3 regions of the Mucilaginibacter gracilis genome follow, and region 1 is predicted to be linked to each of the others. Evidence: riboswitches for the same ligand, from Rfam matches in the RefSeq annotation. Region 1 holds a riboswitch; each other region holds the start of a gene.
The links. A riboswitch is a leader RNA that binds a small molecule or an ion and turns the genes downstream of it on or off. The one in region 1 is predicted to bind S-adenosylmethionine.

Region 1 (8,173 bases):
GCTTTGTCGTTCTTTTTGCTGGATTTATCCATCACACATTTGATGAGGATAGCCTTTGTTCTATTATCGAATTTTTCAGCAGAGCGGGCGACTCCATAACTTTCCATTTCCAAGGCCACCATCTTTCTATCAACAGTTTTGATATTGTCAGAAAAAAATCCTTTTTTGTCTACTACCATAGTGGAGCAAGCCATCGGATCTACCCTGGTACTGAATTGCTTATACAAGAATTTTTCGAATTCCTCTTTTTTCGTTTTTGATCGTTTGATCTTGGCAAAAATTTCCTTTACAATATCCTTTTCCACGGGCTTAATACGTTCCAGGATCATTTCATCGATTTTAACATCAACGACCTCTTTTTCAAACCCGTCATCACTGATCTTTCCAGCCTGATATAAATGTATTTTGTTAGGTATAATGATATCGCCGAATTCGGTTTTTTTCTCTCCCGCACAAACCCCTGGCATGATCAGATAGCGGGGATTAAACTTATAAATACATTCCATGCTCAATATAGCGCTTTCAACCATTCCCATTTGTGCCTGGGATGTCGCTACTATCCTGTTTCCTTCGAAGACAAAGTAATAACCTACGTTCTTGCCAAAGTTGAACCGGTGCTGTTCTGTTATATTAAATGCGGATTTTACCTCTTCCATCTCATCGTAATACAGGGCCGTTAGGATCACAAAATCGACATCTGTCTTATCATTACTATCGCCTGCTGCAGAATTAGCTGGTTGTTGTTTGTTGATCTCCCTGATCGTTTGCGAGGGGAAATCAACACTTTTATTCTTAACCGCCTGACGATAAAATTCATTTAGCACGTACACTTTACGCCCATCGATAATCTCCGGCCGTTTATTATTACTGGTTGTAACGAAATAATAATTACAGTGCTCATACTTTTTGCTCAGTTCCAAGCCCCATGCCTCACCGTGGTAATCCTTGTCTGGGTTCTTGGACTTCAGATCGCCCATGATGTGAACCAGCACATATACATCGGTAGCCGGATCAAGATAATTCATCAAAGCGGTGAACTGCTCGATATTTGTCACCTGGATGGACGTTTCTTTTCCGATCCTTGAGATGTTGTTAAAAAACTCACTGTCATCTTTTTGAGCAAGTTTCTTCTCGTCGTGAAAATAAATTATAAGCGGGTCTTTTGTCATACTTTGGAATATTGGGTGATTGGAATCGCTATTTTTATTAATAATGAATTTGGACGATTCACAAATTTCATAGACCCGTTAAAGTCATCGAGGATTTTGTCGACGTCAACCAAACCATTTTTTTTCTCTCCCTTAGACGCCTGATTCTGCCGGTACCTGATAACGGAATAGGTGATCTGCGAATCCGGGTTAGTTTCCGTGGTAATACTTACTTTTACATCCGATCCCGGGGCATGGGTAAATGAATTATCCAACAATTCTTTGCAGATCGCTATCAAGAGGTAAGGGTGTATGTTTACCCCGACGTTGACGTAAGATTTGGTGGCTGAAACTTCGAACTGGCCTAATTCCTTTTGGATCCGTTTGCCATAACCTTTACGGGCAAAGAATTTTGAAAACACTTGTTGGGTGGTTTCGTTATTGGATTCTGTAAAACCTTGCCAAATGTCCAGTACGCTGATGTAATTCGCCAATTTCCAGATCGAATAGAAATTGTCATCATCATCAAGTGAGAAATAGGCACTTTCCAGTTCATGAACGATATTCCATATCTCATCAAACCTCGCTTTTACCGAAATACGCTGGCCAAGTGTATAGTTGATACGGTCAAGGTAGTCGCCCAGCTTTTTTCCACCATTGAAATATTCCTCGGCAAACCTGTTTTTGTCAAAAAACCTATACAATGATTTCAGGTAGGTCTTAACTTCAGTAATGCCCTCCATCAGGGGCTGAAAATTGCGCTCCGCTTCCTCCATTTCAGCTTTGAAATTCTTGATGTCCGCAGGAACATTTTTTATTTCGTTGATAAATGTCTTTAGCCCATTAATAGTAACCGAAAAATTGCTGTGGTTGGGATAGTAGGCTGATGCCTCATCATACATTCTCGACAAGGTGAAAAAACCTTTTACCGCTTCTTTTCCACCGATCAGTTCCGCGTTCACGATCTTTCTGTTAAAATGGGTAATAAGACTATGATATGGAAGATTTTTGTTACGCTCGATCCGGCCCCAAAGCACCCTGATGGATTTGATCAGCGGCGTTTGATCAAAATTCTTTTGACTTAAATTGCGAACCTCCTTATTGATGTGGAAATTCTGAGCAAACTTGTAAGATATATAATTTAAGCCTGGCTCATGATCATTCGTGTTAGCCACTATGAAGCCGAAAAGCTTTGTTTGGGTCTCCACGCCAAAGACAAGTTCTTCGTCACGTTCGTTTACCAGAAAATAACATTTTAGCAGACTTACAACATCCCAGTTGTAATGCAGCTGTCTGAGCGCCAGCTTTTGGCTCATGATATGGTCTATATATACCCGGATCTTTTCTTTAACGTCAGGTAACTGGTTATTGATCGTTTTCCATAAGTGTTTTTCATGCAAACTGACAGCAATGATTGCTTCTATATGCTCGTTAAAGCCTTCAGTCCCTTCCTTTAAATCATCAAAAAAAGTGTAATAGTCCGTGTAGAAACGATAACCATCAATCTTGCCTAGATGGTTTCGGACCGAAAAAAAAGTTTCTACGTCAAATGCACCTCCCCGCGTCTTGGGCATGTATGGAGGGCACTGTAATTCGATTTCACTGAAATGCTTTAATTCCAACACCCGTAAGCGTTCCTCAATATACTTGATAGCGGGGGTCTTATTAAATATCTCGATCTGCCGGTACCTGTTCAACAGGGTGATTTCTTGGCAGTGTTCACAGATTTTAGAAGACGAGGCGGGAGGAATATGTAAATTTACGCCAAAGTAAATTTTAAGCGGGGCCAGCTTTTCCTCGTCTTTATGAACGGAAGCGGTACCCTCTGGCGACTGCAATAATTTAACCTTAAGCTCCTGCACTTTTGAAAAGAACTCGCGGTCAAAATCTTCCAGACGACCAATCAACGAAATAACCGTGATTTTGTTCAGCTCAAAAACGCTGAGCGCGTCCACCATTTGGATGATGGAATCGCCGGTGAAAGACCCCATATCGACGACGATCGCGTTTTTGCCCTTCAATCTTTCATTGTAACTTTTCTGGGGAATAATGAACCGCCACCCCTTGTTTGTATCAAAACGCTGCAAGGGTATAATATTGCTGTATTTGACACCGAAAAGTTCCTGGAAATCGATCTTGTGTAAATGCTCTATTCCGGAAAACACAGGGTAAAAAATAAAGTCATCCTCGTTGCCTGCAAACTCGTCACGTTTGCTCTTTGAAGACTTTTTGGCATTGATGCTTCCTTGTATCTTATTAAGCTGCCAGAGAAATTTATCTTTGACGACGCTAAAATCATCGAAGTCCGAATGACTTTTTAATGCGGAAGTTTCACATAGATAATCAATTTGGCGAATGGCTGACCTGATAAAATAATTGACATCGAGATTCTCCTCCTTCGCTTTAATCTTTTTCAGTACATTCTCTATCAACGCGATACCATAATTCTTAACAGATGATTTTTTATCAAAAGGGTCTTTCGGCGAAGTGAAAAGCTGCGCCGGGGTTATAAAGTAGCTGTGATGCAGCGAATTTTGTGCGAAATGGCCTATCCGCATGCAATCTTCGGGCAGCTGTCCCAAAAAATCCAGCACATGGTTGTAAACGATACTATCCTCTTCGCTATGCTTTGACCTGAAAGTTACCCTGGAATTGAGGATAGGGTTGATTCTAACGGGCGTTTTTCCAGGGTAAGGGTTGGTCAGGTGTTTATATATCCTCTTTTTTTTCAGCGAGACGATGTTTTTTTCGTCAAAATCATCATATCGGAAATACTTTGAAGGGCGATAGAGTTTATTCTCCTTGCCTTCCAAGCGTACCCTGGTATCGACCACAGAAATCACGCAAGATATCTGCGGACGTAATGCGGGTGCCGTGTCGAGCGACGATATACTTTTATAGATCTGGTCTGTAACCCTTCCTGAAAACCGGACTGCTTGTGGTGCGAATACTATTTTTGAGAGTCTGACTAACCAATCAGATGGCTTGTCAAGAAAGTCTGCTCAAAATCAATATATTAGACTGCTCAAAATCAATATATTAGACTGCTCAAAAATAACTTTGTAACCTATTTGAAACTTCAAATGAAACTATCTTTTGAATTAGATGCGCTCACCACCGGGCGATCCGCGACACCATGGATATGCTATCCGGAAAATGGAAAATCCGAATAATTGGCTCCCTTAGTTTCGGGAAAAAGCGATTCATGGAACTCATTGCAAATATTGAGGGTATTGCAGCCAAAATGCTATCCAAAGAATTGCAGGAACTGGAGTTAAATGGATTAGTTAAGCGTACTGTCCTGGAAACAAAACCCATAACAGTTCAATATGAACTTACTGGCTACGGAAGATCGCTAAAACCAATTATTGATGAAATGGCCGTTTGGGGAAAGCAACACAGGAAAAACATCATTAAGGAAATGACCACCTCGTAGAATTTAAAACACGTCAGGTTGACGATGAAAAAATTAGGTGGTAAATAGATGTGAATACTGCTTCATCAGATGAGTAATATGTCTGTTGCTTTATTTACAAGATCGGCGAAATAAAGGCCTTAACCTCTTAAAAAAAAGTAAAGCCCCTGATGGGCAGGGGCATTTACTAACCAATTATAAACCTAATATGAAAAGAATTCTTATTTCACACAGAAGTCAAAAAAGATGCTCCGTAAAGTATGAATCGTGTAACGATCTCATATGATTCGAATAAGCGTCGTTCCAAACCGGCAGGTCATCATTCCATGTCAATGATGTCGAAACCCATATCAGCCGGCTGTCATCAGCAGGCTTGCTTTCTTTGCCGTAATAAAGGAATGAAGTGATCCTTTTCCAAATGTTTTTTAACGATCCTTCCAACGCCATTTTTTAAATTACATGAGCCCCTATTTTGAGTACTTCCTTGACAAATCTATACAAAGAATTGTACTTTTCAAATTAATTCTATAAAAACTATAGACTTTATAGAATATAATCTATATTTGCTGGTGAAACGTTCTTTATACTTATCCAGAAAGACCGAGGGAATGGCCCTGTGACGTCTTAGCAACCTCTATTGAATATAAAAGGTGCTAACTCCAACTCCTCCGGGAGAACGATAAGAATACATAGCTGTCCCACAGCTTTCTGGCGATAGGTAGATAAGACATAAAAAATAAAAAAGATGAATATTTATCTCGACAATGCTGCCACCACTCCGCTCCACCCCCAGGTACTGGAAGCGATGACCCCTTACCTTTTGAATCATTTTGGAAATCCTTCTTCAAACCACGGTGCAGGAAGAGAAGCCAGGGCCGCTTTGGAAAGTTCCCGCAAGAGGATAGCCACCTTATTGAATGCAGAAGCGGAAGAGATCATTTTTACCTCAGGCGGAACCGAAGCAGATAACATCGCCATCGTTTCAGCGGTGACGGCCAACCGGATCGACCATGTGATCACCACGGTATTCGAACATCCAGCCGTTTTACAAACACTGAGATCCTTAAGTCAGCAATATCATACCCGTATCAGCTTTATCAGGCACGACAAAAAAGGCAATCTAGACCTGAAACATCTCGAATATTTGCTAATGACCAATACACGTAACCTGGTATCTGTTATGCACGCCAATAATGAAGTGGGTAACCTGAATGATATCGAATTTATCGGCGATCTCTGTGAAAAATACGGTGCTCTGTTTCATACGGATACGGTACAGACCATGGGACATTATCGGCATGATCTCAGTAAATTAAAGGTGCATTTTTTGGCGGCCTCGGCGCACAAGTTTCACGGGCCTAAGGGTGTTGGATTTTTGTATTGCCGAAAAGGGCAGCAGCTGAACCGGATCATCCATGGCGGGGGGCAGGAAAGCGGCGCACGTGCGGGTACTGAAAACATACCGGGTATTGTTGGAATGGCCAAAGCATTGGAGATCGCTTGTAACCATATCGAAGAAGACAGCAAATATATCAGCCAGTTAAAAAGCTCGCTGGCCGGCAACTTAACAGAAATATTGCCGGACCTCCGGTTCAACGGAAATTCAGCGCATCCCGATAAAAGTCTTTATACGGTTTTAAGCGTGAGCCTTGCGCCTGCAGACATTGATTTACTCCACTACCTGGATAGTGAAGGTATAGCGGTATCCGGTGGCAGCGCCTGTTCAGGTGGGTCGCCTTCCCTGGTACTCAAAGCGCTCGGGGCGGATCCTGCACGAATAACTATCCGCTTTTCATTCAGTAAATTCAATACACCTGAAGAGATCGAACGGGTGGTAGAAAAACTGGCAGCGGTTTACAATTCGGTGGCAGCCTGAATGATCCAATGACCTTTTTTGGAAGTTAGGAATATGCAAGCTGCATTAAATTAACTACGATAAGAAAATCCGCTTAGCATAGTACCTTAAATCGCTTATATTAGGTCTTGAACTTATATCATGCATAAAACAATTATCCCCATCATCGACTTCCAGCAAATAGACAACCCGGAACATCAGGTTACCATCGCCAGGCAAATCTATCATGCCTGTACCGAGCATGGTTTCTTTTATGTTTCGGGTCACGACGTGGACGATGAACTGCAAGGCGAATTGATGGAAAAAAGCAAACTCTTTTTCGCGCTCGTGGAAAGCGAAAAATTAAAGATCGCCATGGCGAAAGGCGGCAGCGCCTGGCGGGGATTTTTCCCGGTTAACGCGGAACTTACGTCTGGCAAACCTGATAAAAAAGAAGGCCTGTATTTTGGCACCGAATTGCCCGATGATCATCCCAAGGTTAATGCAGGTATACCGTTACATGGCCGAAATTTATTTCCCGACTACCCACCAGGCTTTGACCAAACCGTGTTGGCTTATGTAGATGCCGTGACCGAAACCGCACAGCTTGTTATGAAAGGAATCGCGCTCAGTTTAGGTTTGCCGGCAAATTACTTTTATTCAAAATACACCAGCGACCCGCTTATCCTTTTCCGTATTTTTCATTATCCTACCCAAGCGCCAAAGCCTGCACAATGGGGAGTCGGAGAGCATACCGACTATGGCTTACTAACGGTGTTATTACAAGATTCGGTGGGTGGGCTTCAAGTAAAAAGCAAAGGGGAATGGATCGATGCCCCACCTATACCAGGCACGTTCATCTGCAATATCGGCGATATGCTCGACAAGATGACAGGAGGGCTCTACCGGTCCACCCCGCACCGGGTATTGAACACATCAGGTCAAAGCAGGTTATCATTTCCGCTATTTTTTGATCCGGGATTTGACAGCAAGATCGAAGCGATAACTAACATCCCGGACAATATTCGGGAGCAGGATACTTCGCAGCGTTGGGACAAAACGAATATCCATGCTTTTGAAGGAACTTATGGCGAGTATCTTTTGCAAAAGATAGGTAAAGTGTTTCCCGGTTTACGCAAAGAAGTACTTTAGGGCAGGGCAACACTTTCCACCGGTACGTCCCAATGTGCAATAACCAGTTCGAAGCGGTGCTGCTCCGCTTTCTGGTAGCTGTCCTGGTCAGGAAAGAGCTGTTTCTTAAAGGGCTCTGTGATACTGTAGTCAAAAGCCAGGTGCTCGGTCTTGAAAGTAAGGGTTACCTTAAAATCCCATCGGCTGTCCTCGCTGCTATGGATGATCGGCGATTCCGCTTTGATACTCAATACATCGCCCTTTTCCAACAATTTTTTCAAAAGCGGGTAATGGTTCTTTTTCCATAATGCAATGAACTCATCCGCATAACCCCATTTGATCTTATAGTAATTCTCAATCGTGATGGGTGCCGCATCAACGGTGGTTTTTTGTGCGAATGACTGGTTACTGATTAATATCAGTAACCCCATAATAACGCAGTGAGCCAGTTTTCTTTTCATAACATACTTCATTAGTTAACAGATGCACTGGTTTTAGCTAACAAGCCATCAATTACTTTCACCATCGCAGCAAATTCTGCCGGGCTGTACAGTCGCGTAAGGAAAACGATACGGCCATCACGACCAATCACCACGTTCCTGGTCACGCCGCTTTTTTTATCTGCGAACAAACCAAAAATATCGG
Region 2 (8,173 bases), 3.2 Mb from region 1:
AATTAGTAATTGGCCTATCCAAACTAATAAACCAGATAGCCACGCCCAAAAAAGCGATAATATAAGTTGGCGACTCGGAACTGCTGCTAAAAATGATTGGGAATATTAAAGTTGAAGCCAGTATTAAGAGCTGGAATTGCGTGTTTTTAAACGATTTAATGCGCAGGTACGAGGAAAAGAATAACAAAATCCCCGGCCCCAAAAACCAGATGTTTGATAGCGTTGGTATATTAAAAATACGCCTTGCCATACCTTTAACAGATATATCCTGCATGGTGGAGCCGGAGTTTTCAATGTCTTTGTCGGATAGGCTGTGGTACCAATCCTGGTAACATTGTACCGTAAAGCGTGGCGACGAAAATGGCATGGGTAACACAAATAAAACCACTGTCCAAAACACCATGCTCAGGGTGAATTTCAATTTGTTTTCGGAGAAGAAGAAGAAAGCCAGGCCAACAATACCGTAAAGCTTAATATAGGTACCCAGGGCTATTGCAAGGGCTGCCCAAAAATCGTGTTTGTTTTTAATGAGTACATAACTCAATATAATTAGGCTTGTTGCAAAGGGGTTAACCTGTACGCTAAAAGATGCCGTCATTAATTCGTGGGCGCAAATTAAAAATATGGCAATCTGCTTTTTGTTGTTTATAGGCAAAAGCGTTACCGCTTTATAAAGCATAAAGGAGTTAAAAATATTCCAAAGCATAACCGCAAGGCCATCTGGCAGCATATAAAAAGGTGCTATTACCAGCGCGAAAACAGGGCCGTAATGGTTTTTATCTTCAAAAAACTGCGGGTATTGCAAAAATAAATTCTGCTGATGAATAAGGTTATAAAACGTGTACTTGTATATTTTGTAGTTGTTAATAACATGCAACAACGCTTGTTTAAGGGCTGCAACAAAGCTTAAACCAAACCACAGCGTTAAAACAAAATATTTATTGGTAAACAGTTTTTTAATTTTTTCTATCAAAACAGGGGATTGTAAATTTAGCCTTGCAAAAATATAAAATATATGTGTTGTACAAACCCGGTATTGTTATTAAATACGCGGCGGCTAAAACAAAAAAGAGGCCCCGTTTAAGGAGCCTCTTAAATCAACCCGAAGAAATCTCTACAAAACTTCGGTTGCCAAATCTGTCAGCACATGGAGCTTTATTTCTTTTAAGTCGCCGGTGCAGGCAACAAAAGCACCCTCTGCTGATATACGTGATTGATTGGCAATCAGATTTTTTAATTTGATAGTCCCTATTACAAAACGGAAGTTGCCCGAGTAAAAGCGTTCGTGGATGTAATCAAAGGCTAAAGCTTCAATTAAACTTTCATCTTCGTAACGCACATAAACGTTTAATTCAATATCATTGGTAAACTTCAGGTCTTTCTTTTCGTGCGCCTTTTTGTACTCGTACTGGTAATCGTAACGCAGTGCAGCAATGTCCGACAATACAGCCGAGCCGGTAGGGTGGCCACCCGCGCCCTTACCAAAAAAGAATTGCTGATCGGCAAAAGCGGCCTGCACCACAACCCCGTTGTACTCGTTATCAACGTTGTATAAAAAGTGATCGCTGTTTACAAAGCGTGGTAAAACAAACATGGCTACATGCTGGTCGTCAAGTTCTTTGGCAACGGGTACCAGTTTAATTTTTAATCTTTTTTCTTTGGCGTATTGCAAATCATAGGCCGACAGGGTTTGTATGCCGATGTTAAGCACATCCTCTGGCTTAACCACAACGCCATAGGCATGTGCCGATGCAATTACCAGTTTATACTTAGCATCAAAACCACCCACATCCGATGTTGGGTCGGTTTCGGCAAAACCGAGGTCTTGTGCTTGTTTTAATGCCGTATCATAATCTAAACCCTCGTTATAAACTTTGGATAGGATGTAGTTTGACGAACCGTTAAAAATACCGCTTATAGAGTGCAGCAACTCATTATCGTAATATTCTTCCAGGTTACGGATAATGGGAATGCTGCCGCAAACAGATCCTTCGTAAAGTAACGATGTGCCGTGTTGCTTTTGCAGATATATTAACTCTTCCAAATTATCGGCAATCATTTTTTTGCTGGCCGATACCACATTTTTGCCCGATGTTAATGCTCTTTTAACAATATCAAAAGCGGCAACAGGGTCGTTTATTAATTCAACAATGGTATTTATTTCCGCATTGTTAAGTATCTCGTTTTTGTCGGTTGTAAATAATTCGGCAGGTAAAGTACGTTTTTTGCTGGCGTCTTTTATTGCAAATTTAACAATCTCGAAGTTTAGCGCTTTGGTGCGGATAATATCATGCAGTCCCTGGCCCACAACACCGAAGCCAAAAATGCCAAGTTTTAACTTTTTACTCATTATATGTTTGTATTCAATTCTTTTTCTAAATCTTAAAAAAAATGTCATTGCGAGGAACGAAGCAACCGCACGGAAGCAAAACGGCCTCGCATAGTTTGCGATTGCTTCGTTCCTACCCATGACGTTTTTAATTCCCCTCTCGAGAGGGGGCGCGTTGAAACGTGTGGTGGCAGGGGTGTGTTGTACGCCAGGCATCTCGAAAATAACACACCCCTCCGCCCCTCTCAAGAGGGGAATCGCACAAGCCAACGCTCTTATTCGTCAGTTCACTTTCATAGGCCGCAGCATTCTATCACTCGCAATAACAATTAAGCTCTACGCCGTTTGCATCTTTACCACTTTGCCATCCAAACTTTCATCTAAAAAATCGGCAATGGTTTTGGTTAATATCTCTGTTTCAATTAAAAAGCTATCGTGTGCATACATCGAGTTAAACTCCGAGTAAACGGCGTTCGGGATATGCCTGGCCAAATATTGCTGCTCGCTAACCGGAAATAAAAAGTCGGACGTGATGCCAATTACCAGCGTTTTAGCCTTAATTGTACCTAAAGCCTGTTCTATTCCATCGCGGCTACGGCCCACATTGTGCGAATCCATCGCTTTGCTTAAATACCAGTAACTGTAGGCGTTAAAACGTTTTACCAGCTTTTCGCCCTGGTAATTTTGGTATGATGCTGCTTTATAATCGTCCAGTTTTTCATTGTCTTTATCTAACTGTGTAGCATGGTAGGCTTCGTAGCCACGGTATGATAGCAGGGCCATGCTGCGCGCGGCTTTTAAACCTTTATTGCCGCCATCGGGTTTGTTGGCGTAAAATGTACGATCGGTACTGATGGCTAACCTTTGCGATTCGTTAAAGGCAATACCCCATGGCGAGTGCTTGGCGTTTGTAGCAATCAATATCAAATTATCTATTTTTTGAGGCTGGCTAATGGCCCATTCCATAGCTTGCTGGCCACCTAACGAGCCGCCAATTAATACCTTAATTTGATCAACCCCTAAATGCCCGGCCAGTATTTGATGCACCTGCACCATATCCCTGATGGTAACCTGCGGAAACGACAAAAAATAACCCTGCTGCGTTAGCGGGTTAATACTTACCGGGTTAGTTGTGCCGTAGGGCGAGGTTAAAACGTTGGCGCATACTATATAATGTTCTTCGGGATTAAAAAGATCGTTTTCGCCAAACAAGCCGGCCCACCAATCCATCACATCGGAATTTGCGGTTAGCGCATGGCAAACCCATATTACGTTATTACGGTTTTTGTTAAGTTTACCAAAAGTATGGTACCCAATTTGTAAGCCGTGCAGCTTTTGCCCGGATTCCAGCGTTATAGTTTTTGAGTACTTAAATGTTTCTGCGCTCATTAGCCTCATCCAACCCTCTCCAAAGGAGAGGGCTTTTTGTTTTTAGTTTTTATTTTAGTTCTCTCCCTTGCGGGGAAAGTTAGAGATTAGCTTTTTTTATACCAGCTCCAGTTGTGCTACTTTTGCAAAGGCTTGTTCAAAATCTGCCTTTATATCGTCAATATGTTCAATGCCAACGGCAACGCGCAGCAGGGTAGGTGTAACACCGGCTGCCGCTTGTTCCTCATCAGTTAATTGTTGGTGGGTAGTAGCTGCCGGCTGAATAATTAAAGTTTTAGCATCGCCAACGTTGGCTAAATGGCTAACCAGTTTAAGGTTGTTAATCAGCTCGCCTGCGTTTTCTTTTTCGCCGTTAAGCTCGAATGACAGTACTGCCCCAAAACCATTTTTAAGATATTTTTTAGCTAAAGCATGATAAGGTGACGATGGCAAGCCCGGGTAGTTTACCTTAGCTACCTGCGGATGATTTTCCAGCCATTTAGCAAGTTCTAAAGTATTATCAACATGGCGTTGCACACGGAGCGATAAGGTTTCTAAACCCTGTATCAGCAAAAACGAATTGAATGGCGATTGCGAAGCACCAAAATCGCGTAAGCCCTCAACCCGCGCACGGATAATATATTGAATGTTACCGAACGGCCCGCCAATACCAAAAACATCGGCAAATACTAACCCATGATACCCTTCGGACGGCTCGGTAAATTGCGGAAACTTGCCGTTACCCCAATTGTAATTACCGCCATCAACAATAACACCACCAATGCTGGTGCCGTGGCCGCCTATCCATTTAGTGGCGCTCTCTACCACAACATGCGCACCATGCTCTAACGGGCGGAAAAGGTAACCACCTGCGCCAAAAGTGTTATCAACAATAAAAGGCAAATCGTATTTATTAGCCAGTGCGGCTATCTTATCAAAATCGGGAATATTAAAGCCGGGGTTACCTATAGTTTCCAGGTAAATTGCTTTGGTGTTTTCGTCAATCAGTTTTTCAAAGCTTTCGGCGGTATCGTCTTTGGCAAAGCGGGCCTCAATGCCAATACGTTTAAAGGCTACCTTAAACTGGTTATAAGTGCCGCCGTAAACAAATGGCGAACTCACAAAGTTATCGCCAACCTGCAATATGTTATTGAGTGCTAAAAATTGCGCCGCCTGGCCAGATGCTGTGGCTAAGGCTGCAACACCACCTTCGAGGGCTGCAATACGTTTTTCAAATACATCCGTAGTGGGGTTCATTAAGCGGGTGTATATGTTGCCAAACTCTTTTAGGGCAAATAAATTGGCACCGTGCTCGGCGTTTTTAAATACGTATGATGTGGTTTGATATAATGGTACCGCCCGCGAACCTGTTGTTGGGTCGGCTTCCTGGCCGGCGTGGAGTTGCAGAGTTTCAAATTTTGGAGTTGACATGGGGATGTTGTTTTAATGTTTTTTTTACCAATTTTAATTTAATAATGTCCGGTTAAGCAAATTTCAAAGGGATGCCCTGCATCCATTTTTGAAATTGTACACGAAATTTTCGGGTGAGTGAAAAAGATACGCGCTTTCTGTCGTTTAGCAATAACGGCAGCAACACATATACATTTGGCGGTTTAAAACAGGGGCCAAAGCATAAGCGTTAAAAGGCTTGGTGCGGTAATTAAAAGTGTCTAAAAGCAACAACAGTATTTTCATGGTTGTACATTTATATTCCCCGATGATCCATTCACCGGGCCAGGATTTGGCACCTTCTCCGCTTTGGAGGGTTGCCAGTGGGTTAATGAGCCTGATCTCTCGCCACTTCTTTATAAATCAAACCTTTTTAGAGGTATTGATTTTTGGTATCGCTACCAAATAATGTTTCAAATATAGTGTATGAAAAATCATTTTTCAAAACTATATTTCGAGTATTTTTATATCGTATTGATAGCCAGTGATATATCTTCTATTAAATCCTCTATATTTTCTAACCCTACCGATACCCTGAGCAGGTTAAAAGGGGTTTTAGTGTCGGGCCCTTCAATGGTTGCCCGGTGCTCTATCAGGCTCTCAACGCCGCCTAAGCTGGTGGCCTGTGTAAAAAGCTTTACGGCGTTAACTACGGTGGCAGCCTGGTTAACACCACCTTTTACACAAAAAGAAAGCATACCGCCAAAGCTTAACATTTGCTGTTTGGCAATTTGGTGTTGCGGGTGCGATGGCAGGCCCGGATACATTACGCGCTCAACCTTAGGGTGTTTCTCTAAAAACTCGGCCAGTATTTGTGCATTTTGTACGTGGCCTTTCATGCGGTATGGCAGGGTTTTAATGCTGCGCACCAGCATATAGCAATCGGCAGGCGAGGGGATGGCGCCGCCCATTTCTTGCACTTGCTTTATTTTTTGCCACCAATCGTTAGTATGGGCAGTTATGAGGGCTCCGCCCATTAAATCGCTATGGCCGCCAAAATATTTGGTTGCCGAATGCATCACCAAATCGGCACCTAAAGTTAAGGGCTGCTGGCAAATGGGCGTAGCAAAAGTGTTATCAACAACTACCAAAAGCTGGTTCTTTTTAGCTATGCTAACTACTTTTTTAATGTCGGTAACCTTTAATAAAGGGTTCGATGGGGTTTCTAACCATATTAAAACGGTGTTGGGTTTAATATGGTTTTGCAGTGTATCGGTATCGTTAATATCAATAAAATCAAACTCCAGTATTCCCACAAAAACATTTTTCAGCAGGTTGCGCAAGCCGTGGTACATATCATCGGGCGCAATAATGTGGCTGCCTGGTTTAAGCGATTGGAATGCGGCCATACCCGCTGCATTGCCCGATGAAAAAGCGGCAGCATCTAACCCGCCTTCCAACTTAGCCAGCACGTTCTCTAACGATGTGCGGTTAGGGTTGCCGGCCCTGCTGTAAATATAACCGCCGGGGTAACCTCCATTTTCGCGTAAAAAAGTTGTTGATGTAGTGATGGGCTGTATTACAGCACCCGTTGCTTTATCGGTATGGTTGCCTGCGTGTATGGCTATGGTTTCTATTTTCATGGTGATGGGGTGTTTGGTAAAACAGTGCTTACATTGCAATCGCTACTGCAATAGATCGCACATTTCTGCGTGTCCATTACTTTTGGCGGCCTGGCAAATGGTCTGGCCATCCGCGCCAATAAATGTTGTATCCGCATGGTATTTTAATAGCAGTTTTACAATTTCTTCATTGCCATATTTTGCCGCTAAAAATAAAGCTGTTTCCTTATCCCGATTCACAGCATCCGTTTTGGCACCATTCTCGAGTAATATTTTTACAATTTTTGTGTGCCCTTTAAACGACGCTATAATTAATGCCGTACTTTTATCGAGCGCTTTAGTATTTACATCTACGCCTTTTTTTATTAATGCAGCAACAATGTCGGTTTTCCCGTTTCTTGATGCAATAATCAGGGGGTTCCAATAATGATCGTCCTGGGCATTAACGTCAGCATTTTTTTCAATTAAATAATTGGCCATTTCAATATTTCCAACCTGGCAAATTATCATTAAACTATTCCATTTGGCTTTTGCAACTGCATTTACATCAGCACCGCTTTCAACCAATATTTTTATCGACTTAAAGTCGGCAGAATTTGCAGCAGCTAATAAAGGCGTCATTTTATTTTTGTTTGTCACACTCAAATTCCCCGGCGTTTTTGATAGTAACAGCAATTGGTCGTAATCTTTATTGGCGATAGCGTCAAATATAGCTTGCGAAAATCCTGTTAAGGGACATAAGAAAAATAATAATGCAGCGATGGTTTTCATCAAGTGGCAGAATAAAGGTTGCTTAATATTTCAAAGGTAATTATAATCAAAGTTTGTTACATCAAAATGATAATGAAATTACCCTCATTATTGTACTTTTGTAGCCAAAGCTTTAACAATGGACTCCCAACTATCTTTATCCGTTTTATTGAATAATCCGCTTTTGCTTCCCGAACTTAAATTAATAGCCCAAAAGGTTTACGATGGCGAGCGCATTACTTTTGACGAAGGCGTTACACTTTACGAAAAAGGCGAACTGGCTTACCTGGGTACTTTAGCAAACTACATCCGCGAAAAGCGGCATGGCGATAAAACGTATTTTAACCGTAATTTCCATATTGAGCCAACTAACCTTTGCGTGTACGATTGCAAGTTTTGCTCGTACTCGGTATTAATCAAAGAGCGGTCGCAAGGGTGGGAGTACACTATGGAGGATATGCTTAACATCGTAAAAAAATACGATAATGAGCCCGTTACCGAAGTGCATATTGTTGGTGGTGTATTGCCTCAGTATGATGTAGCATTTTATGCCGAACTGTTCCGCAGAATAAAGGAACACCGGCCCGAACTGCATGTAAAGGCTTTAACCCCGGTTGAATACCATTACATATTTAAGAAAGCTAAAATGGATTATGCATCGGGCATGGCTTTAATGAAGGATGCTGGTTTGGAATCGATGCCGGGCGGCGGTGCC
Region 3 (8,173 bases), 1.3 Mb from region 1:
ACTCAATGCCAACGCCATCAAAACCACCACTTAATTTTTGATTGACCGATTGCGCCCGCTGCGGCTGCAAATAAACCGAATGCGGGTCGAGGTTTTGTAAAAACTGGTTAACGGTTTCGCCCTCAAGGCTATCAATATTAACCGAATCAACATACCGGTTATGCACCAGCCGCACCACGCTGGCCAGCTTATTATCATTATTAAAATAAAAACTATGGCCGCGTATAAGGTAATTATTTAAATAAATTCCTATTATAGCCCCAACAAGCAACAATATAAGCGTGCGTAATATGTTTAATAATGTGTTATTCATGGGTGCTACGGGCTGCTAATTTAAACAATGCATTGCTTAGGCAATAATTTTTATAGTATAGAACGTTAAGTATCTGAAAATTTACCGATTTTTGCTAAACAAGAATTGAACGTGGAAATAATTACAGAAAAGGAATCGCACTATCATAACCTTGAAAAAATGTCTGTTGCCGAAATATTGCACAGCATTAATCAGGAAGACAAATCGGTACCGGATGCCGTTGAAAAAGCGATACCGCAGTTAGAAAAATTGGTTGCCATAACAGCCGAAAGGATGAGAAACGGCGGCAGGTTGTTTTACATAGGTGCCGGCACCAGCGGCAGGTTGGCTATTGTTGATGCATCCGAATGCCCGCCAACTTATGGCGTGCCCTTTGATTGGGTTATCGGTATTATTGCCGGTGGCGATAGTGCCATACGCAAAGCCGTTGAATTTGCCGAAGATGATGCCGAACAAGCCTGGAAAGACTTGCAGGAATACAACATTACCGATAAGGATGTTTTGGTAGGCATAGCGGCATCGGGCACTACGCCTTATGTTGTTGGCGGCTTGCAGGCAGCTAACCAAAACAATGTGGTTACAGGCTGTATTGTTTGTAACGAAGGTGGCCCCATAGCCCACGAGGCGCAATACCCCGTAGAAGTGGTTACCGGCCCCGAGTTTGTAACCGGCTCAACCCGCATGAAAGCCGGCACGGCTCAAAAACTGGTTTTAAATATGCTCAGTACATCGGTAATGGTACAACTGGGCCGCGTTAAGGGCAATAAAATGGTTGATATGCAACTATCAAACCATAAACTGATTGACAGGGGAACCCGCATGGTAATGGATGCCACCGGTGCCGACGAGCAAACTGCCGCAAACCTGCTTGAAAAATATGGCAGCGTGCGCAAAGCCGTTGATGAATACATGCAAATGCATTAAATGTGCAGGTGTGCAAACTAATAAATAAAAGCTGTTTGGGATAAGTTTTGATTCCTGATTCTTTTAAAAAGTGAAGCTGGATAAAATGATAAAAACGGTAAAAAACGGTCTTGATTCTTATATCTTGACTCTTGTTTCTTTTTTAACATGCACGAGATAGAACCATATTACCGTTGGAGAGACGATTACATAGCATCAGAAGACGAGCTTTCGCCTTTTTATGCCACCGAATACAGTGAATTTGAGTTTGATAAGCAGGTATACAACTATTTACTGCACCCACAGTGGGATTCGTTTGGCTCAAACACCCTATACCTCAAAGTACTTTATACCGATTACGACCGCAATTACAGCATCATAGAGTTTATTGGCGAATGGAACGATGCCATTGATAACGATGTAATGCTGCTTAAACGCGAAATTATTGAGGTGATGATAAACGAAGGCATCAATAAATTTATATTGATAGGCGAAAACATCTTAAACTTCCACTCGTCCGACGATTGTTATTACGAGGAGTGGTTTCAGGAAGTTGAAGATGGCTGGATAGCGGGTATTAACTTTAGGGACCATGTTATTGATGAGTTTAAACAAAACAACATCGATTATTACATCAACTTCGGCGGTGCATTAGACGACCTGAACTGGCGCACCTTAAAACCCGTGCAAGTATTTAAAAAAGTAGAAGAACAACTGGTAAAACGGTTGAATTAATATCTAAGAGTTTTACTAAATTTGAGCCTGAACCATTAGGCAAACATTAATTAATTTTATACAAATGGAAGAGCAAAAAATAAATTACAGATACGATAGTGTAATACAATTAGACGAAACCGCATCGTCACGCAGATTTTTATCAGGCGTATTTACCTGGATGTTTGCAGCATTAGGTATCTCTGCATTGGTAAGCTATTATTTTACAGGAAGCGAAGCCTTGTTAAAACTGATATTCGACCCAATTACCGGCGGACTAACCGGCTTAGGCTATCTTGCTATTTTTTCACCGGTAATTTTTGCGCTGTTAATGCAAATAGCTTACAATAAAATAGCTTACCCTATACTGGTTTTGCTATTTGTTACCTATGCCACTTTAATCGGCATCAGCTTTAGCTTAATATTTTTAGCCTATTCGGCAACGGCTATATTCGGTGTTTTCATAACAACATCGCTTGTTTTTGGTATTATGGCCATTGCGGGGTATTACACCCATCAAGACTTAACCAAAATGGGTACAATTCTTTACACCATATTTATTGGCCTGTTTATAGCATTCATGGTAAACTTCTTTATCGGTAGTGCCGCTTTAGATTATATTTTAAGCTGCATTGGTGTTGTAGTATTTGTTGGCCTAACGGCTTACAAGGTACAAATGTTAAAACGCATAGGCTCGGGTATGGAATATGGCAGCTTGCCTTCAAAAAAGTTAGCTTTAATTGGCGGCCTTCAATTGTACATTACATTTATTAACTTGTTTATGATGTTACTCCGCCTATTTGGAGGTAGCAGAAGATAATTTCAACAAAATATCAACTCAAAGCCTCCGCCAAAGCGGGGGCTTTGTTGTTTAGGCCGGTGTCGGTCGCTATGGTCAAACCAATGTCTTATCTTAACTCCGGGCTTGGTGTGTTAGTGCGTCGCTCTTGCATCTCTGCCTTTTATTGTGCAACTTTGCGCTGCTTATAGAGAAAGACGGAGGGATTAGACCCTGCGATGTCTTAGCAACCTGTACTTACAAGGTGCTACATTCTACTTAAACCACACTTCGCGGTTTAGGACAGATAAGCGAAAGTCAACACCAATGCCCGACTTTTCGATATAAGCTTGTTTACGTATTGCGATTTGAGTATTGCGTATTGCGATTTTAAGCGAGGCTAAAACCCTTTGTTCAACTTCGTAAAGCTCATCTCATTACGCAATACGCAGTACTCAATACAAAACATGGATATCAGACAACAATTACAAAAACGCATTCTCATTATCGACGGGGCTATGGGCACCATGATACAACGGTATCAGCTCACCGAAGCCGACTTTCGTGGGGAACGTTTTAAAAATCATCATTCGGATTTACAGGGCAATAACGACCTGCTTAACATAACACGCCCCGATATTATTAAGGCCATACATGCCGAATACCTGGAGGCTGGTGCCGATATTATTGAAACCAATACCTTTAGCACACAGGTAATATCCCTTGCCGATTATAAACTGGAAGAACTGGCTTACGAACTGAGCTACGAAGGCGCACGCCTTGCCCGCCAGGTAGCCGAAGAATATACCCTTAAAACCCCCGATAAACCCCGCTTTGTTGCCGGAGCCATCGGTCCAACCAATCGTACAGCATCACTATCACCCGATGTTAACGACCCTGGTTACCGCGCCGTTACGTTTGATGATTTGGTTGATGCCTATTACACACAGGTACGCGGCCTGGTTGATGGCGGTTCGGACGTACTGCTCATCGAAACCATATTTGATACCCTTAACGCCAAGGCAGCCATTTTCGCCATTAAAAAGTACGAAGATGAGTGTATAGCTACCGGTAAAGATTATCCTGCCTTCCGCAAAACGGGCGGCATCATGATCTCCGGCACCATTACCGATGCCTCGGGACGTACCTTATCCGGGCAAACCGTTGAAGCCTTTTGGAACTCCATACGCCATGCCAACTTACTTTCGGTAGGTTTAAATTGCGCTTTGGGTGCTAAAGATATGCGCCCGCATATTGAAGAATTATCCGCAAAAGCGGGCGTATATATTTCGGCCTATCCTAATGCCGGTTTACCCAACGAGTTTGGCGCCTATGACGAGGCTCCACACGAAACCGCCCATTTGGTTGAAGATTTTATGCAAGCGGGTTTAGTCAACATTGTTGGCGGTTGTTGCGGCACAACTCCCGATCACATCAGTTGCATTGCAAAAAAAGCTTACAATTTCCCCCCCAGGCCCATCCCCGTTATTGAAAATAACATGCGCCTGAGTGGTTTAGAAGCTATTACCCTCACCGCCGAAAGCAATTTTGCCAACGTGGGCGAGCGTACCAATATTACCGGATCGCCAAAGTTTAGCAAGCTTATTTTAGCCGAAGATTACGAAGGTGCCTTAGTGGTTGCCCGCCAGCAAGTTGAAGGCGGTGCCCAGGTAATTGATGTAAACATGGACGAGGGGATGATTGATTCGGAAGCCGCCATGACTAAGTTCATGAATTTAATAGCCTCTGAGCCCGATATTGCCAAGCTGCCCATCATGGTCGATTCCAGTAAATGGAGCGTAATAGAGGCTGGCTTAAAGTGCCTACAGGGCAAGGGTATTGTAAACTCCATTTCGCTAAAAGAGGGCGAGGATAAATTCCGCGAATCGGCCCGTAAAATTATGGCTTACGGTGCAGCTACCGTTGTGATGGCGTTTGACGAAACCGGGCAGGCCGATAGTTTGGCCCGTCGTATCGAAATTTGCCAACGCAGCTACAACATACTGGTTAACGAAGTTGGCTTCCCTCCCGAAGATATTATTTTCGACCCCAATATTTTAACAGTTGCCACCGGACTGGAAGAACACAACAACTACGCGGTTGATTTTATTGGAGCCACCCGCTGGATAAAGCAAAACCTGCCGCATGCCAAGGTTAGCGGTGGCGTAAGTAACATATCGTTCTCGTTTAGGGGTAACAATACTGTGCGCGAGGCCATGCACTCGGCCTTTTTATACCACGCCATACAGGCCGGTATGGATATGGGTATTGTTAACGCCGGGATGCTGGAAGTTTACGAAGAAATACCTAAACCACTTTTAGAGCTGGTTGAAGATGTTTTACTAAACCGCCGCGCCGATGCTACCGAACGCCTGGTTGAATATGCCGATACCGTAAAAAGCAAAGGCAAAGAGATTGTTAAGGATGAAGAATGGCGTAAAGACCCGGTTGAAAAACGCCTTTCGCACGCGCTGGTAAAAGGAATTATCGAATATCTGGACGATGATGTAGAGGAGGCCCGCCAAAAATACGCCAAACCCTTAGAGGTTATTGAGGGCCCGCTAATGGACGGTATGAACATTGTTGGCGACTTATTTGGTGCAGGCAAAATGTTTTTGCCGCAGGTAGTAAAATCTGCCCGGGTTATGAAAAAGGCTGTGGCCTACCTGCTGCCTTTTATAGCCGCCGAAAAGGCCCGCGTACTTGCCGCAGGCGAAGGTGCCGATAACGAGCGCAGCAATGCCGGTAAAATACTAATGGCAACCGTAAAAGGCGATGTGCACGATATTGGTAAAAACATTGTAGGCGTAGTACTGGCCTGCAATAACTTCGAAATTATTGATCTGGGCGTAATGGTTCCGGCTCATAAAATTATTGAGGAAGCCAAAAAGCAAAACGTTGATATTATTGGCCTGAGCGGTTTAATTACCCCATCGCTTGATGAAATGGTACATTTTGCCAAAGAAATGGAGCGCGAAGGTTTTACTATTCCGTTAATTATTGGCGGGGCAACTACCTCGCGCATACACGCGGCTGTAAAAATAGATCCTAATTATTCGGGCCCGGCAATTCACGTTTTAGATGCTTCACGCAGCGTTACCGTGTGCAGCAACCTGATGAACAAAGACAACCGCGATGCCTACATACAAGGCATTAAAGATGAATACGCCAAAGCCAGGGAAGCACATTTAAACAAAAAGAACGACAAGCGTTTTGTTAGCATTGCCGATGCCCGCAAACAAAAAATAGAACTCGATTTAAGTGCCATACCGCCCAAACCTAGCTTTTTAGGCACTAAAGTTATTGAGGCATATCCTTTGGAAGATTTGGTACCCTATATTGACTGGACACCGTTTTTCCATACCTGGGAACTTCGCGGAAGCTACCCTAAAATATTTGACGACAAGGTGGTTGGTGTTGAAGCCAAAAAGCTTTACGATGATGCTCAGGCTTTATTGAAAGAAATTGTAGCCAACAAACTATTGCAGGCAAACGGTGTAATTGGCTTTTGGGCGGCAAACAGTGTTGGCGATGACATTGAGTTGTATACCGATGATACCCGTACCCAAGTATTATCAACCATTTACACACTTCGCCAGCAGGCCGAAAAGGTAAAGGGCGAGCCATATTATGCCCTGTCGGATTTTATAGCACCTAAACAAAGTGGTGTTGCCGACTATTGGGGCGGCTTTGCCGTAACGGCAGGTATTGGCTGCGACGAGATGGTTGCCAAATACGAAGCCGACCACGACGATTATAACAGCATTATGGCCAAAGCCCTTGCCGACCGTTTAGCCGAAGCCTTTGCCGAAAAAATGCACCAACTGGTACGTACAGATTACTGGGGCTACGCCGCCGACGAAAGCTTAGGCAGCGACGACCTGATTAAAGAAAAATACCAGGGCATACGCCCTGCACCCGGTTACCCGGCCTGCCCGGACCATACCGAAAAAACAACCTTATTTGAATTGCTAAAAGCCGAAGACAACGCCAAAATGCATCTCACCGAAAGCCTGGCCATGACGCCAGCAGCATCGGTAAGTGGTTTTTACTTTGCACACCCCCAGGCCCGTTACTTTGGCTTAGGCAAAATAAGCAAAGACCAGGTTGTGGACTACGCCCAAAGAAAAGGTGCCGATTTGGAAGTAACCGAACGCTGGTTGAGCCCTAATATTAATTATTAGTGGCATTTCATTGCGAGGTACGAAGCAATCGCACGGAAGCAAAGCGAACCTGCAAAGCCGCTCTGTAAAGCAAGCGGTTGCTTCGTACCTCGCAATGACACTTGATGGGAATATCAAACACTTAAAAACTTGTTGTTCCCTGAAAATGACATAGTTTTATATATAATTGTACATTAAAGAATTAAAGCCCCTTTAGGGGTTTGGGGTTTATGAAAATAACAGAACACATCGCCAACGCAAACGGCAAAACATTATTCTCGTTCGAGCTTTTGCCACCAATAAAGGGCCAGAGCATACAAGGCATTTATAACGCCATCGACCCGTTGATGGAGTTAAAACCACCCTTTATTGATGTTACCTCGTTGCGCGAAGATCATATTTATAAAGAGCACGAAAACGGGCTGCTCGAAAAACTCATTACCCGCAAACGCCCCGGCACCGTTGCCGTTTGTGCAGCCATCATGAATAAGTATAAGGTTGATGCCGTTCCGCATTTAATATGTGGTGGCTTTACCAAGGAAGAAACCGAATACGCACTCATCGACCTCCAGTTTTTAGGTATCGATAACGTACTGGTGCTTCGCGGCGACGCCCGCAAAGCCGAATCGGGCTTTGTACCCACCGTTGGCGGCCATGCTTACGCCACCGATTTGTTAGGCCAGGTAGTAAACATGAACAATGGCATGTACCTGCACGATACCGGCCCAACATCATACAAAACCGATTTTTGCATAGGCGTTGCCGGTTATCCCGAAAAGCACTTTGAAGCTCCAAACCTAAAAACCGATTTTAAATATCTGAAACAAAAGGTTGATATGGGCGCAGGCTTTATTGTAACCCAAATGTTTTTCGATAATCAAAAGTATTTCGATTTTGTAAACAATTGCCGCGCCAATGGCATTACCGTACCCATTATACCAGGCTTAAAACCCATCACGGTGTCCAAGCAGTTAATAAGCCTGTCTAAAATATTCCATATTGATATACCCGAAGCATTAAGCGAAGCCATTACCGATTGCAAATCCGAAAAAGACGTAAAAGAAGTTGGTATTGAGTGGATGATAAAGCAATGTAAAGAGCTGGTGCAATTTGGCGTACCTGTATTGCACTTTTACACCATGGGCAACCCGGAGCCAACTAAACGCATAGCGCAGGCGGTATTTTAATTATAAGGTTAATAATATTCATATATTGGCAGCGCTAATTGCAACCTTATCATGAAATACATATTACTTTTTACCGCGCTTCTATGCCCTTTTTACGCCTTGTCGCAGGCTAATT

Region 2: linked by a shared signal. The riboswitch ahead of BDD43_RS16855 (O-acetylhomoserine aminocarboxypropyltransferase/cysteine synthase family protein) and the one ahead of BDD43_RS02485 (cysteine desulfurase family protein) in region 1 are both predicted to bind S-adenosylmethionine.
Region 3: linked by a shared signal. The riboswitch ahead of metH (methionine synthase) and the one ahead of BDD43_RS02485 (cysteine desulfurase family protein) in region 1 are both predicted to bind S-adenosylmethionine.

What each region holds. Positions count from the first base shown of each region.
Region 1 is NZ_RBKU01000001.1:590,206-598,378, forward strand. Features, by position in the region: gene BDD43_RS02465 (nucleoside phosphorylase-I family protein) at 1-1,169, opposite strand, end outside; gene BDD43_RS02470 (hypothetical protein) at 1,166-3,982, opposite strand; gene BDD43_RS02475 (winged helix-turn-helix transcriptional regulator) at 4,291-4,584, shown strand; gene BDD43_RS02480 (hypothetical protein) at 4,801-5,010, opposite strand; SAM riboswitch class I at 5,148-5,249, shown strand; gene BDD43_RS02485 (cysteine desulfurase family protein) at 5,309-6,439, shown strand; gene BDD43_RS02490 (isopenicillin N synthase family dioxygenase) at 6,560-7,549, shown strand; gene BDD43_RS02495 (hypothetical protein) at 7,546-7,989, opposite strand; gene BDD43_RS02500 (TlpA family protein disulfide reductase) at 8,001-8,173, opposite strand, start outside.
Region 2 is NZ_RBKU01000001.1:3,810,286-3,818,458, forward strand. Features, by position in the region: gene BDD43_RS16840 (glycosyltransferase family 87 protein) at 1-973, opposite strand, end outside; gene BDD43_RS16845 (homoserine dehydrogenase) at 1,115-2,350, opposite strand; gene BDD43_RS16850 (homoserine O-acetyltransferase family protein) at 2,666-3,718, opposite strand; gene BDD43_RS16855 (O-acetylhomoserine aminocarboxypropyltransferase/cysteine synthase family protein) at 3,815-5,128, opposite strand; SAM riboswitch class I at 5,400-5,511, opposite strand; gene BDD43_RS16860 (trans-sulfuration enzyme family protein) at 5,611-6,729, opposite strand; gene BDD43_RS16865 (ankyrin repeat domain-containing protein) at 6,772-7,479, opposite strand; gene mqnE (aminofutalosine synthase MqnE) at 7,598-8,173, shown strand, end outside.
Region 3 is NZ_RBKU01000001.1:1,924,467-1,932,639, reverse strand. Features, by position in the region: gene BDD43_RS08300 (S41 family peptidase) at 1-313, opposite strand, end outside; gene murQ (N-acetylmuramic acid 6-phosphate etherase) at 425-1,237, shown strand; gene BDD43_RS08290 (hypothetical protein) at 1,385-1,951, shown strand; gene BDD43_RS08285 (Bax inhibitor-1/YccA family protein) at 2,016-2,750, shown strand; SAM riboswitch class I at 2,912-3,022, shown strand; gene metH (methionine synthase) at 3,176-6,892, shown strand; gene metF (methylenetetrahydrofolate reductase [NAD(P)H]) at 7,102-8,058, shown strand; gene BDD43_RS08270 (hypothetical protein) at 8,110-8,173, shown strand, end outside.